2 regions of the Arthrobacter sp. B0316-5-4 genome follow, and region 1 is predicted to be linked to the other one. Evidence: riboswitches for the same ligand, from Rfam matches in the RefSeq annotation. Region 1 holds a riboswitch; the other holds the start of a gene.
The links. A riboswitch is a leader RNA that binds a small molecule or an ion and turns the genes downstream of it on or off. The one in region 1 is predicted to bind cyclic di-AMP.
Positions count from the first base shown of each region.

Region 1 (7,180 bases):
CGTTGACGCGGGGAATGCTGATGCCAGCCTGTGCGTAGACCCACTGGGTGAAGCCGGAGCAGTCCCAGCCGTTGGGCGTGGTGCCGCCCCACACGTAGGGGTGGCCGATGCCGGTGTAGGCAATAGCGGCAAGGCCCGAGGCAGCGGCGCTTGCAGCACCGTCGGTAGCTTCGGAGGACTTAGCGGTGACCGCCGTTGCGGCATCCTGGGAACCCGCGGTGCGCTGGGTAACCTGCGATGCACGCTGGACAACCTTGGGGGCTTCCTTGGTGGCCACGACCGGGCTCTCGAAGGCCACGGTGGCGGTGGGCTCTGCCGTGACGACGGCGGTAGCGACCAGCTGTTGGGTGCTGGAGGCTTCCGACTTGGAGACATCGGTGTCAGCTGCAGTGGCCGGGAGGCCGACGCTGAGGACAAGGCCCGAGGCTGCTGCCAGAACGACGGCCTGACGGCCAACGGTACCGGCGTTGGACGAAACAGCCTTGGAAAGAGTGTTCAAGGGGTTCGTACGAACCGATTCAGCGCGGTGGCGCGCAGGGGTAGTGCGTGATGACACGTAGGTAGCCTCTCCCAATGCCTGCGAGGTGAGCTGTCGGATTCGGATGGGAGTCATCCGGCCGCGCTGCTTCAAGGAAGCTTTTGCGACTTAACCCCAAGGTCTTCTTGCGAAGACCAGAAGTGGTTCCCCCGCCCCTGCCAGACGATTTATGCGAACGGACCTCGAGTGGTGGCAGAGCTAGGCAATCCACTCAAGTGCACCGGCCCCCTAAAAAGCCGATGCGCTTTGTACGGTACAACAGTTGAACGCGAATGTCACATTCAGGTCACGGGGTGTCTCAAAATTCGAGAGACAACCATCAACTGGATTAAAGCCAGCCCATGGGGTCGACAACTTCGCCGTTGACCTGGACCTCGAAGTGGAGGTGGCAGCCCGTGGAAGCGCCCGTGGTGCCGCTCAGCGCGACGGTATCGCCGCGGGTGACGGTCTGGCCGACTTTGACGGTGAAGGACGACAGGTGGTTGTACGTGGTCTCGAGGCCATTGCCGTGATCGATGACCACGCGGTTGCCTCCGCCGTACTCGTGCCAGCCGGCAAAGGTGACCTTGCCAGTGGCAGCTGCATGGACGGCCGTGCCGCACTGGGCGACGAAGTCCTGGCCGCGGTGGAAGTCGCCGGTGCCGCCCGTGAGGGGGCTGACCCGGTAGCCAAAGGGCGAGGCCGTCGTCAGGGTGTCCAGGGGGCTGGCAAGGGTTCCTACGGATGAGGCGCGCTGGATGCTGCCGACCGACTGGGCGCTGAGCAGCTGCTTCAGCTTGCCGTCAGGGTCAGCTGCGGTTGCAACGGCAGCGCGGCTGAAGTCGATCTTTGCCGACGCGGCTGCGGAAACCTCTGGCTGGCTGCCGCCGGATACGGCAAGGGCGGACTCAGTTTGGCCCGACTCCGACGTTGCCATCACGGGGCTTGTGGCCGGCAGTCCGACAGTCAGGGCCAAGCCGGTGGCGGCGAGTGCCACTCCGGCTTTCTGCCCGACGCCACTGGCTGCGGCAAAGTCGGCAACCTGGCGCAATGGGCTCTTACGGCGGCGGACTTGACGCTCAGTGTCGCGGGGCCGGATCTCCATTGTGGCGCGGGCTGGCCGCAGCTCAACAGCGGGGCCGGTCGCGCGGCGACGACCCCTGACGTTCTGCGATGTCAAACTCTATTCCTCTCTGAAAAGCCTGCGAAGTTAGCTGTCGGATTCGGGTCAGAGAGTTCAAAGACCCGGTCCGCACGAAGCGCTCACGGCACACAGGTATCCCAGGAGGGACTTGCATAAATGGGCACTTCTGCTGCGGACTTCACCCCAAGGCTGCTTCTTTAGACAGCCGCTTGTGGTTCCCCCGCCTCTGCCAGTGGTGGATGGCACACCTGATCCGCTGGCAGAGCTCGGCTCCGGATCAGGTAACGCTTTGGTATCGGCGCTAGTAGATAACTATAGGCGATTAAAGCCTGCAGTAATAAATTCGTTATCAACAGGAAAGCGCGTGATGCCGGGGGCCTTTATCATCTATCCCGGAAAACCGAGGTCACACTGTCGCGCAGGGCGCGAAAGTGAGGTTTGACACGGCATCCCCGAGGAGGCGGCGCCCCGAAGGGAGGTTAGCCCAGGGAGACGAACACGTGGGCTGCAACCTCAGGCGGCAGCTCGAGCGCTCCCTCGATGCCGGGAACCCGGACGGAGATGTATTCGCCAACACGTTCCAACGACACTGCGGCACCGGGACGGATTCCGCCCTCGTCCAGTTGGGTGAGGAGTTCCGGTTCCACCTGGATGGGCTCGGCAAGGCGGCTGACCACTACCCGGGAATCGGACGCGTAGCCATCCATGGCCTGCAGCAGGTTGACGTCGAGCCGCGGGATGGTCTGCGTCGGCAGGCCGCCGAGGGCTTCAAGTCCTGGAATCGGATTGCCATAAGGGGACTCGGTGGGGTGTTCGAGGAGTTCGTAGAGCCGACGTTCAACCCGCTCACTCATCACGTGTTCCCAGCGGCAGGCTTCATCATGGACGTATGCCCAGTCGAGGCCAATGACATCGGCAAGGAGCCGCTCGGCCAGGCGGTGCTTTCGCATGACCTCAGTGGCGCGCTTGCGGCCCATCTGGGTCAGTTCAAGGTGGCGGTCGTTGGAAACGATCACCAGGCCATCGCGCTCCATGCGGCCGATGGTTTGCGAAACCGTGGGGCCGGAGTGCCGCAAGCGCTCGGCGATGCGGGCCCTGAGCGCCACAATGTTTTCTTCTTCAAGCTCCAAAATGGTCCGAAGATACATCTCAGTGGTATCGATCAGATCCGTCATCCAGCTCAGCTCTCCTCGAACGCAGTTTCCTTGCGTAATCTCCACCGTACCGCGTCCCTGGCCGGGGCAGCCGGTGTGCACCGCTGCCCCTTGAACGCCAACCCCCAGCCTAGCTTATTTGGAATTACTCTGGATAATTCCGGTCGCATCCGGTTGCTCCGCGTTCCACGTGGCGGACTATGACGGGTGCAGGTTCCTGCCCCCGAGCCGTGTCAGGCAGAATTGGGGAGTCGAAGGGGCAGCGGATGCCACCTGCCACGACCCATCTCTAGCCGATACCCATTGGAGCCACACGTGAGCGACAACAGCATCACCATTCCCGCCGATCTGCTGCCTAAGGACGGACGCTTCGGCGCAGGACCGTCCAAGGTCCGCCCGGAACAGATCGAGGCGTTGTCTGCCGCATCGGCCACCATCCTGGGCACATCCCACCGGCAGGCCCCGGTCAAGAACCTCGTCGGATCAGTCCGGGAAGGACTCAGCCAGTTCTTCCGCGCGCCCGACGGATACGAGGTTGTCCTCGGCGTCGGCGGGTCAACCGCATTCTGGGACGTCGCTGCCTTCGGCCTGGTGGAGAAAAAGGCCCAGCACCTTTCCTTCGGTGAATTTGGTTCCAAGTTCGCTGCTGCCACCAACAAGGCTCCGTTCCTTGAGGCTTCCTCCATCATCAAGTCCGAGCCCGGCACCCGCCCCGTGGCCCAGGCCGAAGCCGGCGTCGATGTCTACGCGTGGCCCCAGAACGAAACTTCCACGGGTGTCGCAGCTCCCGTGACGCGGGTGCAGGGCGCGGACGAAGGATCGTTGGTCCTGGTGGACGCAACCTCCGCTGCCGGCGGCCTGGATGTCGATGTCTCGGAGTCGGACGTCTATTACTTCGCCCCGCAGAAGAATTTCGCCTCGGATGGCGGGCTGTGGCTCGGCCTCTTCTCCCCCGCAGCCTTGGAACGCGCTGCCCGCGTCAAGGCATCCGGCCGCTGGATCCCGGATTTCCTGGACCTGCAGACCGCCATCGACAACTCCAAGCTCAACCAGACGTACAACACGCCGTCGTTGTCCACGCTGGTGACCCTGGATGCCCAGGTTCAGTGGTTGAACAGCAACGGCGGCCTGGACTTCGCCAGCAAGCGCACGGCGGACTCCGCCAACCGCATCTACTCCTGGGCAGAAGCCTCCGACTACGCCACGCCGTTTGTTGCCAAGGCTGAGGACCGCTCCAACGTCATTGCCACCATCGACTTCGACGACTCCATCGACGCCGCTGCGATCGCCAAGGTCCTGCGTGCCAACGGCGTGGTGGACACGGAGCCGTACCGCAAGCTGGGCCGCAACCAGCTGCGCATCGCCACGTTCGTTGCCATCGAGCCAGACGATGTTTCAGCGCTCCTTGCCAGCATCGACTACGTCGTGGGCGAACTGAAGAAGTAATCCACGGTAAGGATTCAGCTGGACCCAGGGGTCGGCGTCGTTCGGTAAAGCCGGACGGCGCCGTCGCTGCTTAACGCCCGGAACCGCCGTCGCCCTCTTCCGTGCCCGGAGGGGCAAGCAGCGACTCCACCCGGAAATGCTTCAGGCCGCGCGCCCGCCGATCAAAGCGGAGCCTTAATTGCTTCGCGCGGATGATCCATACCAAACCGACGACGGCGGTGCTGACGCCGGCTATCGCGGCGACGCCCACCGCCCAGCGCGGACCGCCGACGTTCGCCACCCACCCCACCAACGGGGCACCAATCGGTGTCCCGCCCATGAAGATTGCCATGTACAAAGACATGACCCGCCCCCGCATGACGGCCTCCGTGGTTGATTGCACGTACCCGTTGGCACTGGTGATGAGGGTGAGCGCGAACAAGCCGCAGGGAACCAGCGCAAGTCCGAAAAGCGTGGCGTTGGGCGCCAGCGCAGCGAGCGTGCTGGAGACACCGAAACCGCCGGCTGCCAGGAAGATCAGTCTCAGGCGGGGCCGGCCGCGTCGGGCAGAGAGCAGCGCTCCGGTCACTGAGCCGATGGCCATGACTGAACTCAAGGCCCCAAAAGCGCCGGCGTCCATACCGAACTGGGTGCCTACCATCGCAGCGATGAACAGCGGAAAATTGAGGCCGAACGTGCCCACGATGAAGATGGCCACCAGGACCACCTGGATATCAGGCCGTCCCCGGACGTACCGAAGGCCTTCGCGGATGCGCCCCTTACCTGGAGCAGCGCGCGGTTGCGCCCTCAGTGACGACGTCGGTATCAGCTTGAGCGCCCAGAGCATCGCGGCGAAGGACACCGTGTTGATGAGGAAGACCCAGCCGGGCCCCACCACCACCGTGAGGATGCCGGACACTGCCGGACCGATCATCCGGGCTACGTTGAAGGATGCGCTGTTCAGTGCCACCGCGTTGGGCAGGTAATCGTCGGTGACGAGTTCTGACACGAACGTTTGGCGGACGGGGGCGTCCAGCGCCATCACGATGCCCAACAGCAGGGCAAAGATGTAGACGTGCCATAACTCTGCGACTCCCAGAAGCACCAGGATGCCAAGACCGGTGCTGAGCAGGGCCATGGCCACCAGGGTGAGGAGGAGCAGCTTCCGCCTGCTGTAGCGGTCGGCGAGCAAGCCCGCCCAGGGGGCAAGGAACAGCTGCGGACCCAGCTGGAGGGCCAAGGTAATGCCCATGGCGCCGGCGTCGTGCGCGGTCAGGTGGTCAAACACCAGCCAGTCCTGCGCAGTACGCTGCATCCAGGTGCCGATATTCGAGATCAGGGCACCGAAGAACCAGATGCGGTAGTTGGGAATCCCCAGCGACTTAAAGGTGGACATCAGTGTCCACCATCGCTTGGTTCACCCCGGGTTTCCGCAATGCTTATTCAGCCCCGGCTTCGTCGGCGTCGTCTTCTTCTGTGTCGTCTTCTTCTGTGTCTGCTTCGGGGTCGTCCGCTTCGGCGTCCGCATCGACGGGCCCGGTAGCGTCATCCTCGTCGGCCTGGACGGATTCCTCCGTGACATCGCCGACGGTTTCCTCCACCAACGGAGTCTCGTCCTCGGGGCGGACACGCTTTGCCCACGGAACCCATTCCGGAGCGAGGATGGATTCCTCGGACGGCAGCAGGCCGAGCTCACTGACGGTCACGATCTTGGAACGCGAGTTGCGCGTCACCACCGCATACCACTGCCAGCCGCCGTAACCGGCGAGCTTGGACTCGAACAAGTGCGTGACTACGCGGTCGCCCTCCGACTTCGCGCCGAGGTGCGCACCCACTTCGCCCGGGTTGGCTATTCCTTGAACTGCCTCACGTGCAGTATCGACGGCGGCAGCCAGGAAAGCGTCAGGCTTGCCGGTTCGCCAAACAGGCAAACCGGCCCGCGGCTGCTCCGCAGCGGGCTTCCGCGCGGGGGCTTCCCCGTTTCCAGGAGCCTGGGCAGCGTCAGGGGCCGAATCAGGGCTTCCCTGCGCGCCCCTTCCGGCCTTTGTGTCCTGTGCGGATTCCGATGCCATGGGCCTAGGCTTCCAGCTCGTCGGCAACCTTGCGCAGCGCCATGCTGATGGCCTTGGCCTTGTTCCCGTCCGGGTACTTGCCGGAGGACAGCGAGCCGGAGAGGTTGTCCAGCACCGTGACGAGGTCCTGCACCATCGGTGCGAGGTCCTTGGCGTTCATGCGCTTGGCCTTGGCAATGGAAGGCGTCTTCTCCAGGACGCGAAGTCCCAGCGCCTGCGCACCGCGGCGACCGTCAGCCACACCGAACTCCACGCGGGTGCCGGCCTTGAGTTCCGTTACGCCCGCGGGCAGGGACGTCTTGGGCAGGAACACTTCCTGGCCATCTTCGGCCGCGAGGAATCCGAAGCCTTTTTCCTTGTCATACCACTTGACCTTGCCGGTAGGCACGTAATCAACCTTCTTCGTTTATTGCTTTGGGAGACACGTCGGGCCGTTACCGCATCCACAGGGTTCTGCGGGATCGAGGGTGACAGCCCGGTCCGTGTTGGTCTGTTCCTTCAAGGTTATCCTGCCGGACCCCCTAATCCCGCTTTGGGGCGCCCACGCGCGTACCCGCGCGGACCCATGATGTGCAGCGACGGTCGCGGAGGCATGCTCCTGCTAGCGTTGGTGGCATGAATTCCCCGGGTTACCGCCGCCCCCTCGTGATTGCTGCCGCCGTCATTGCCGTGTTGTCACTGGCGGCCGTCGGCGCCGTCATTGCGATTGCTTCGACGGGCGGCGCCGCCCCTGTTTGGATCACCTCTACGGCCCTTTACGGGCTGCCCGTGGCGTTCATGCTGGCTGCCGTCCTGGTGGTGGACGCCATCCGCCTTCGTCGCCGACAGTAACCGTCCCTCCTCCTGGCGGGCACGAGCGGCCCAAGGG
Region 1 is NZ_JBNHFN010000004.1:671,440-678,619, forward strand. It holds gene AC5RU9_RS15050 (C40 family peptidase) at 1-556, opposite strand, end outside; cyclic di-AMP (ydaO/yuaA leader) riboswitch at 561-722, opposite strand; gene AC5RU9_RS15055 (M23 family metallopeptidase) at 867-1,697, opposite strand; cyclic di-AMP (ydaO/yuaA leader) riboswitch at 1,702-1,916, opposite strand; gene AC5RU9_RS15060 (iron-dependent transcriptional repressor DtxR) at 2,141-2,836, opposite strand; gene serC (phosphoserine transaminase) at 3,131-4,261, shown strand; gene AC5RU9_RS15070 (MFS transporter) at 4,332-5,636, opposite strand; gene AC5RU9_RS15075 (DUF3027 domain-containing protein) at 5,680-6,312, opposite strand; gene AC5RU9_RS15080 (cold-shock protein) at 6,317-6,700, opposite strand; gene AC5RU9_RS15085 (hypothetical protein) at 6,928-7,143, shown strand.

Region 2 (7,180 bases), on a different contig from region 1:
AGTGGCATCCTCGGGTACGGAAAAGGAACGGCGCAGTTCCTCATTGAGCCGATCCACACGTTTCATGGCTGAGGCAGGAGCAAGCAAGCTGCGGAGAAATGACTCAGGGACGCGGTACTTGGCGGCGACGGGTCCTACGTGTCGGATCAGCTTCAGTGGTGTCTTGATAGTGACCGTGAATCTTGGGTCTTCGAAAAGCTCCCGCATCAGCATTGCGGAGCGGGCTTCCATGACATCGAATACCCGGGGAACGATGGCGCGGCCAATTCGGCTCCGCAGCACCGCCGTGAGATCGAAGAAGATGCGCTGCCCCGCCTCGTAGTATGCCGGTGGGCCTGAGCGAGGATCCGGCACCTCGAAGGAGGCTGTTGTGGCTACGCAGGAGGCCACCAACCGGATGCCCGCCAAGCCCATCGGCGTCAATGGCCGGGTGAGCCCCTGGGCGAGGCTGAAATTCAAGAACGCGTGTTCGCCGGGCCGCGGAGGTTTCCGGGTCGTCTGCGGATACAGCGTGGTGATGGGGCGGGACTGGGTCAGCCAGAGTTTGCCCGCGCCATCGATGGCCCACTCCGTGTCCTGGGGCGCTCCGTAATGCTCCTCCACACGGCGACCCAACCCGGCAAGGTCCAGGATCTGGTGATCGGCCAGGCATGCCCGCAGCACAGCCCCTCCGGACTGCTCCGACGCGGCCCGTTCGATGCGTTCCGTGCCGCCACCGGGCAGCGGCCGGATCTCCACGAGCCTGTCACCCACGGTTCGTTTCACAATGGTCCGACGGTTGACGTCCACCACGTACTGGTCCGGGTTCACTGCCCCTGACACGACAGCCTCTCCCAAACCGGGGGACGCGTCGATCACAGCCTCGCGGCGTTTCCCGGTGACCGGATTGGCCGTGAACATGACACCTGCGGTAGCGGAGTCAACCATCTCCTGAACAACGACCGCGAGGGCCACCGATGAATGATCGACGTCGTTGGTGGTCCTGTAGCTGACGGCCCGGTCCGTCCAGAGGGAGGCCCAGCAGCGGCTAACAGCTTCCAGGACCGCCTCTGCACCCACGACGTTGAGGAAGGTGTCCTGTTGACCCGCAAAACTCGCTGTGGGGAGGTCCTCCGCGGTTGCAGACGACCTGACGGCAACGGGGACTCCGTTACCGAGATCCTGGTATGCGGCGAGAACCGCCTCCGCGACATCGCCGGGAATACCGGCGTCGAGCACCACTGACCGGGCATGGGCAGCGAGGCTGTTCAGTTGGCCAATATCAGTGGACCCTGCCTCAGCAAGATCCCGAAGGACATCGTCCAAGCCAACAGTGGCGAGTGCCCGCCGGTACGCGTGGGTGGTGAGGCAAAACCCACGCGGGACAGGTAGGCCTGCGCCGGCCAGCTCACCCAGGTTGGCGGCCTTCCCGCCAACTTCTGGAAGCATGCTCGTCCGGATATCGGCGATGTCCATAACGAACGCCTGGGCGGCCACGTTAGGACCTGCCGGGTGGCTTTCCGGCTGGTTCAGTGGCTGCTGGCTGTCCATTGGTGGGGAGCGCCGCCGCTAAGCTGCGCCGAGCATGGGGCCGAAATTGGGCCGATCGGCGAGCCGCGGATCCTCCCGGTCCGGAACCACCAGCACCGGCCCCTTCGCATGGTGGAGGACGCCATCAGACGTGGACCCAAGGAGCATCCCGGCGAATCCCCCGCGGCCACGAGTGCCGAGGACCACGAGTTCAACCGAGCGGCTTGTTTCCACCAGGACATCCACCGGAGCACCGTCACGGAGCTCGGTCTCTATGGTCAGACCCGGGAAGTGGCTCTGAAGCCAGGCGAGCCCGGCGTCCAGCTGGACTTTGATGTCCGCAAAGAGGGCATCGCGATCAAGGGGGGCCGGTACCCACGCCAGGGAACCGCTGTACTGCGGAACAGCGCAGATCACACGCAGCTTGGCGCCCATGCGCTGTGCTTGCTCTGCGGCTTCGAGCACAGCTACGCGGGCTTGCTCGGAGCCATCCACCCCGACTGCCACCACGTTCTCGACGGTCCGGGGACCAGCCTTGGCGTGCTCGGCTTTGATGTGTTTGTCTTCGGTGCTCTCCCCGAGGCGGTCCGCGCAGTACAGCGGAACAGTCACCGTGGGGCACTTGGCATGGGCGGGCAGGGCGCTGCTTACCGACCCCAGGAGGCGCCCGACGAAGCCGCCCCGGCCCCTGCTTCCAAACACCAGGAGCGCGGCCTCCGCAGAGAGGTCGAGCAGGACACCGGCAGCGTCACCGTTTTCGACCGATGCATCAACATCGATCGCGTAGGCGGAAACCTTGTCCATCGCCTGCTTGACGATTGCATCGGCGCCCTCACGGATTACCGAGTCGTCCACCGTTGCGTAGCCTCCGTCCAAACCGGAAGCGGCAAAAATAGGAACCGAGTAGGCCGTGACGATATGCAACGGAAGTTGGCGACGCTCTGCTTCACGCGCTGCCCAGACCAAGGCACACTGGCCATGCTCGGATCCGTCCACGCCAACGACGATGCCGCCGGGTGCAACCGCCTCATCCTCGCCATCGCGTGGCACTTCATTGTGTCTTCCGTGCTGGTCCATGGGGCCCGCCTCTCCACCTACTGCTTGATGTTCCGGCTATTCTGCCAGAGGTTCTCCGCGACGGATTCCCTGACTCTCCAAATGTCAATGGCCGGCGAAGGAGAAACTTGGAATCTCTCCTTCCAATGCCCACTATTCTCGGTCGGAAGTACCGAATCAAGGCGACTTCAGGCTATGTGCATAACGGTCCGGGCTCAGTTCAAACGTCGCGATATTGAGCTGCCGACGAACACGCAAAACACGACGCCGGGAAGGCTACCAATGGCCGAAAAAGTTCGGTAGTGTTCGAGTCACCGAATAGCCGGGCAGCGTGTCTCAGGACACACCCCGGCTGTTAATTTGCGGCCGCTTGGGGAACTCGGACGCGACCCCACGCGATGCCGCAGGGCACACACGTCAAGGAGGAACCAAGCAGTGTCACTCACGCCTGATTCCGGCACGGAACGAACCACCACCGTGGTCATCGGCGCCGGCCTCTCCGGTCTGGCTGTTGCCAGCGAGCTCAGCCGCTACGGGGTGGGCTCCATCGTCGTTGACGGGTTCGGATCGTTGTCCGCCACGGGGCCTTCGACCCACACGGGAATGCTCCAGCGCTGCGACATCGCCGATCCCGCAATGAAGGAACGCAGCGAGATTCTCCGCCACCTGCGCAACTACGCTGCCAACCATCATTTGGACGTGCGCAACACTACCCGTGCCGTTCGCCTGGATTTCCTGGGCGCCGACCCGTCACAGCAGCTGGGGCACGGCCCCACCGGAAGCACGGCATCGGCCACCCTCCGGGGCAGGATCGTTTCCGGTCCCCTGGAGTCCACGCCCCGTCAATGGGCGGTCCACACGGCCCACGGTGTCCTACTGGCGGACCACATTGTGGTGACGCGCTGCGCCCAGAGCCAGCTGCGCCGGATGCTGGCGGAACTTGGAATCGCCGTGGGCCAGAATTTGGCCGCGGCCATGCGGGCCGTAGGGATGCACCTTGTTGGCGTTGGGGAACTCATCACCCCAACCCCCAAAGAGGTGCTTCGGCAGGCCAAAGCTGTGGGCCAGGCCATCTCCGCCAAGGTAGCGCTACCGGCCGGCAACGGCGTAGCCATCGCGTAGCAAGGCCGCTGACCGCCCACTGGAACTTTTGCGAACAATTCTTAACGCCAAAGGCCGGCACCTTCGAAGAGTGAATCTTCGAGGATGCCGGCCTTTGAACTGAAGCGTGAGGCTTATGCGCCTGCGCGTACGTACGTGATGGGACCAGTTGCGGTCAACCAGCTGATCGGGTGGATGCCCGTCTGGTTGCCATTGATGCCACCGCTGATGGCCTGGCCGTTGCCGATGTAGATGGCTACGTGGCCGGACTGGACGATCATGTCGCCGGGCTGGGGGGTGCTGACGACCTTGCCGTAGTTCATGAACTGCATGGGCGCGAGGTCACCAACAGGGATGCCCGCGGAGCCGAGGGCCCGCTCCACCATTGCGGTGCAGTCCTGCATGATGCCGATCTGGGCGTAAGCCGAGGCGACCATTGCTGCGTTGACTCCACCGACGGCCGGTGCAGCGGCTGCGGGAGCAGCAGCAGCCGGAGCGGCAGCAACCGAAGCTGCAGCCTTTGCGACAGGAGCGGCCGCAGCGGTTGTTGCCACTGCTGCCTTCTTGGCTACAGGTGCCTCAACAACGGGAGCCGGCTTTTCGATGACCGGAGCTGCTACGGATGCAACAGCAGGGCGCTCGAAGTTGACGGTCGCCGTCGAAAGGGCGGTAACAACCTGGGTGGGTGCCTCGGAAACGGTCTCGGCGACCGTGGCGGGGCTGGAGTCGCGCTGAACCGGGGTTTCGGCTGCGTGTGCAGCGATGGAACCGGTCAGGACAAGGCCAGAGGCTGCTGCGATAACAGCTGCCTGGCGGCCAGCGCCGGAAGCGTTGCTGGCGACTGCCTTGGAGATGGAGATGAACGGATTAGGACGTACGCTGTCCGCCTTACGACGGCCGCGAAGAATGCTTGAAGACATGAAAAAGCCTCTCCCGATGCCTGCGAGGTTAGCTGTCGGATTCGGATGGGAGTCACCCGGCCACTATCCCCCGCTGTTCAGCGGAAGCATCGTGACTTCACCCCAAGGCACACTCGAAAGTGGCCTAAATTGGGTTCCCCGTCTCTGCCGTAAGGTTTGTCTGCGAACGGATTCCGGACTGCGGCAGAGCTAGGCAATCAGGCCGGAAGTGCCCGCTACGTGGAACAGGCACAGGTACTACCGTACGCGATGATCACGCCGAAGTCACATTTAAGTAACGAGAACCGGGCTTTTGGCGTGTCGCGGTAACCATTCCGAGATATTCGCAGCTACGTAGAAAAGCCCGTTATTCCGCGGAATCTCCCGCATCTGTGTCGTTGGAGGCTGCGAGTTTCTTCCGTGCGGTAACGGCGAGATAAATAACGAGGCCGACAGCAACCACGGCCAGTCCCACGATGCTCCACGGGAAGGGCTGCGATGCGTCCGCGGCCGGGGTGCTGGCGGCCGTTCCGGGTGCCGCAGTTCCCGCCGTCGGGACCGTATTGGAAGGTGCCGACGGCGAGGCGCCCGCAGTGCCGCTGGCCGCCGTCGTGCTTCCAGCAGCGGCCGTGAACGTGAAGGTGCCCTCGATGGGGTGCGAGTCGGAGCTGACCACACGCCAGACCACCGTGTACTCCCCAGCCGGTGCGCCTTCGCGGATCTTCTGGACCGCCTGGTTGTCGATAATTTCGACGGGCCCGTCCGCCCAGTTTTCGCCGCCCGCAGTGACCGTCACGCCTGACCCGATGGCCAGCGGCCTGTTGTTGAACGTGATGGAGACCGACGCCGGGACGGCAGCCACGCTGGAACCGTTGGCCGGCGCTGTGGATTCGGCGACGTCGTGCGCGGAGGCCGGGGCCGCGGAAAACAACAAGGCGGACGCGAAGGCCAGGGCAGCAACGACGGCGGCCAGAAGCGGGCGGATGGTGCGCATGGGGCGGTTTCTCCTAGTGTTGGCTTCCTTACAGACTAGGCGAATCGTCCGGAGGCCCATATCCGACGGCATAGGATTTGAGGGCACACTCCCCTCGATCCCCGGAGTCCTTCATGCTTAAACAAGGTTCTGCCATCGACCGCTACTTCAAAATCTCCGAGCGTGGCTCCACATACTCCCGGGAAATCCGCGGCGGCTTCGCAACCTTCTTCGCCATGAGCTACATCGTGGTCCTTAACCCGTTGATCCTTTCCGGGCCGGACTCCAGTGGAGCTTCCCTGGGATTCACCGCAGTGGCGGCCACCACGGCATTCGTTGCGGGCATCCTGACCATCCTCATGGGCGCCTGGGCCAAGCACCCGTTCGCCGTGGCCACGGGCCTGGGCGTTAACGCGTTCGTGGCTGTCACCGTCGCCTCGCACCCCGGCCTGACGTGGCCGGACATGATGGGCCTTGTGGTGCTCTCGGGCCTGACCATGTTGATCCTGGTCCTCACCGGTTTCCGTACCGCCGTTTTCAAGGCCGTGCCGGAAGCACTCAAGACCGCGATCGTGGTGGGCATCGGCCTCTTCATCGCGCTGATCGGCCTGGTCAATGCGGGGTTCGTCCGCCGCATCCCCGACGCCGCCGGCACAACCGTTCCCTTGGGACTGGGCGTCGACGGGAAACTGTTGGGCTGGCCAACCCTGGTGTTTGCCTTTGGCCTGATCCTGACCATCGCACTGGTGGTCCGGAAAGTGCGCGGCGCCATCCTGATCGGCATCGTGGCGTCCACGGCTTTGGCCGCCATCCTCGAGTTCACGCTTCACATCGGCCCCAGCAACGACGGCACCAACATCAACCCGCGCGGCTGGTCCCTTGTTGCCCCGACCCTGACCAAGTGGGGCGCCCCGGACCTTTCCCTTATAGGTAAGGCCAACCCGTTCGGTGCGTTTGAACACCTCGGCTTTATCGCGGCAGCGCTCCTGGCATTCGTGATCCTTTTGAGCATCTTCTTCGACGCGATGGGCACCATGGTTGGCTTGGCCAACGAAGCCGGAACGGTGGACAAGGACGGCAATATCCCTAACGTTGACCGCGTGCTGCAGGTTGATGCGCTCGGCGCGATCGTTGGCGGCGGCGCGTCCGTGTCGTCCAACCAGATCTTCGTTGAGTCCGGCGCAGGCATTGGCGAAGGCGCACGCACTGGTCTCGCCTCGATCGTTACGGGCGTGCTGTTCCTGGTGGCCATGTTCTTCACGCCGCTGATCAACCTTGTGCCGTTCGAAGCCGTCGCTCCCGCACTGGTTGTGGTGGGCTTCATGATGGTTTCCCAGGTGGGCAAGATCGACTGGCAGGACTGGGGCGTGGGTATCCCCGCGTTCCTGACCATCGCCCTCATGCCGTTCACATACTCCATCGCAAACGGCCTGGGCGCGGGGTTCATCTCCTTTGTCCTGATCCGCACGTTCCAGGGCCGCGCCCGCGAGGTTCACCCGCTGATGTGGGCCGTGGCCGCTGCCTTCCTGTTGTTCTTCGGCATCGGAACGGTCGAGGAACTGCTGGGCGTCAAATAGCCCAGTCCGCAATCCCAGACACGCCCCACCCTGAACTGCTGGTTTCGGCAGCTCGGGTGGGGTGT
Region 2 is NZ_JBNHFN010000003.1:210,473-217,652, reverse strand. It holds gene AC5RU9_RS09545 (PEP/pyruvate-binding domain-containing protein) at 1-1,530, opposite strand, end outside; gene AC5RU9_RS09540 (universal stress protein) at 1,549-2,586, opposite strand; gene AC5RU9_RS09535 (FAD-binding protein) at 3,001-3,687, shown strand; gene AC5RU9_RS09530 (NlpC/P60 family protein) at 3,801-4,586, opposite strand; cyclic di-AMP (ydaO/yuaA leader) riboswitch at 4,590-4,758, opposite strand; gene AC5RU9_RS09525 (copper resistance CopC family protein) at 4,933-5,559, opposite strand; gene AC5RU9_RS09520 (NCS2 family permease) at 5,673-7,115, shown strand.
Region 2: it holds a riboswitch for cyclic di-AMP, as region 1 does, so the genes downstream of both, AC5RU9_RS09530 (NlpC/P60 family protein) here and AC5RU9_RS15055 (M23 family metallopeptidase) in region 1, are expected to answer to the same signal.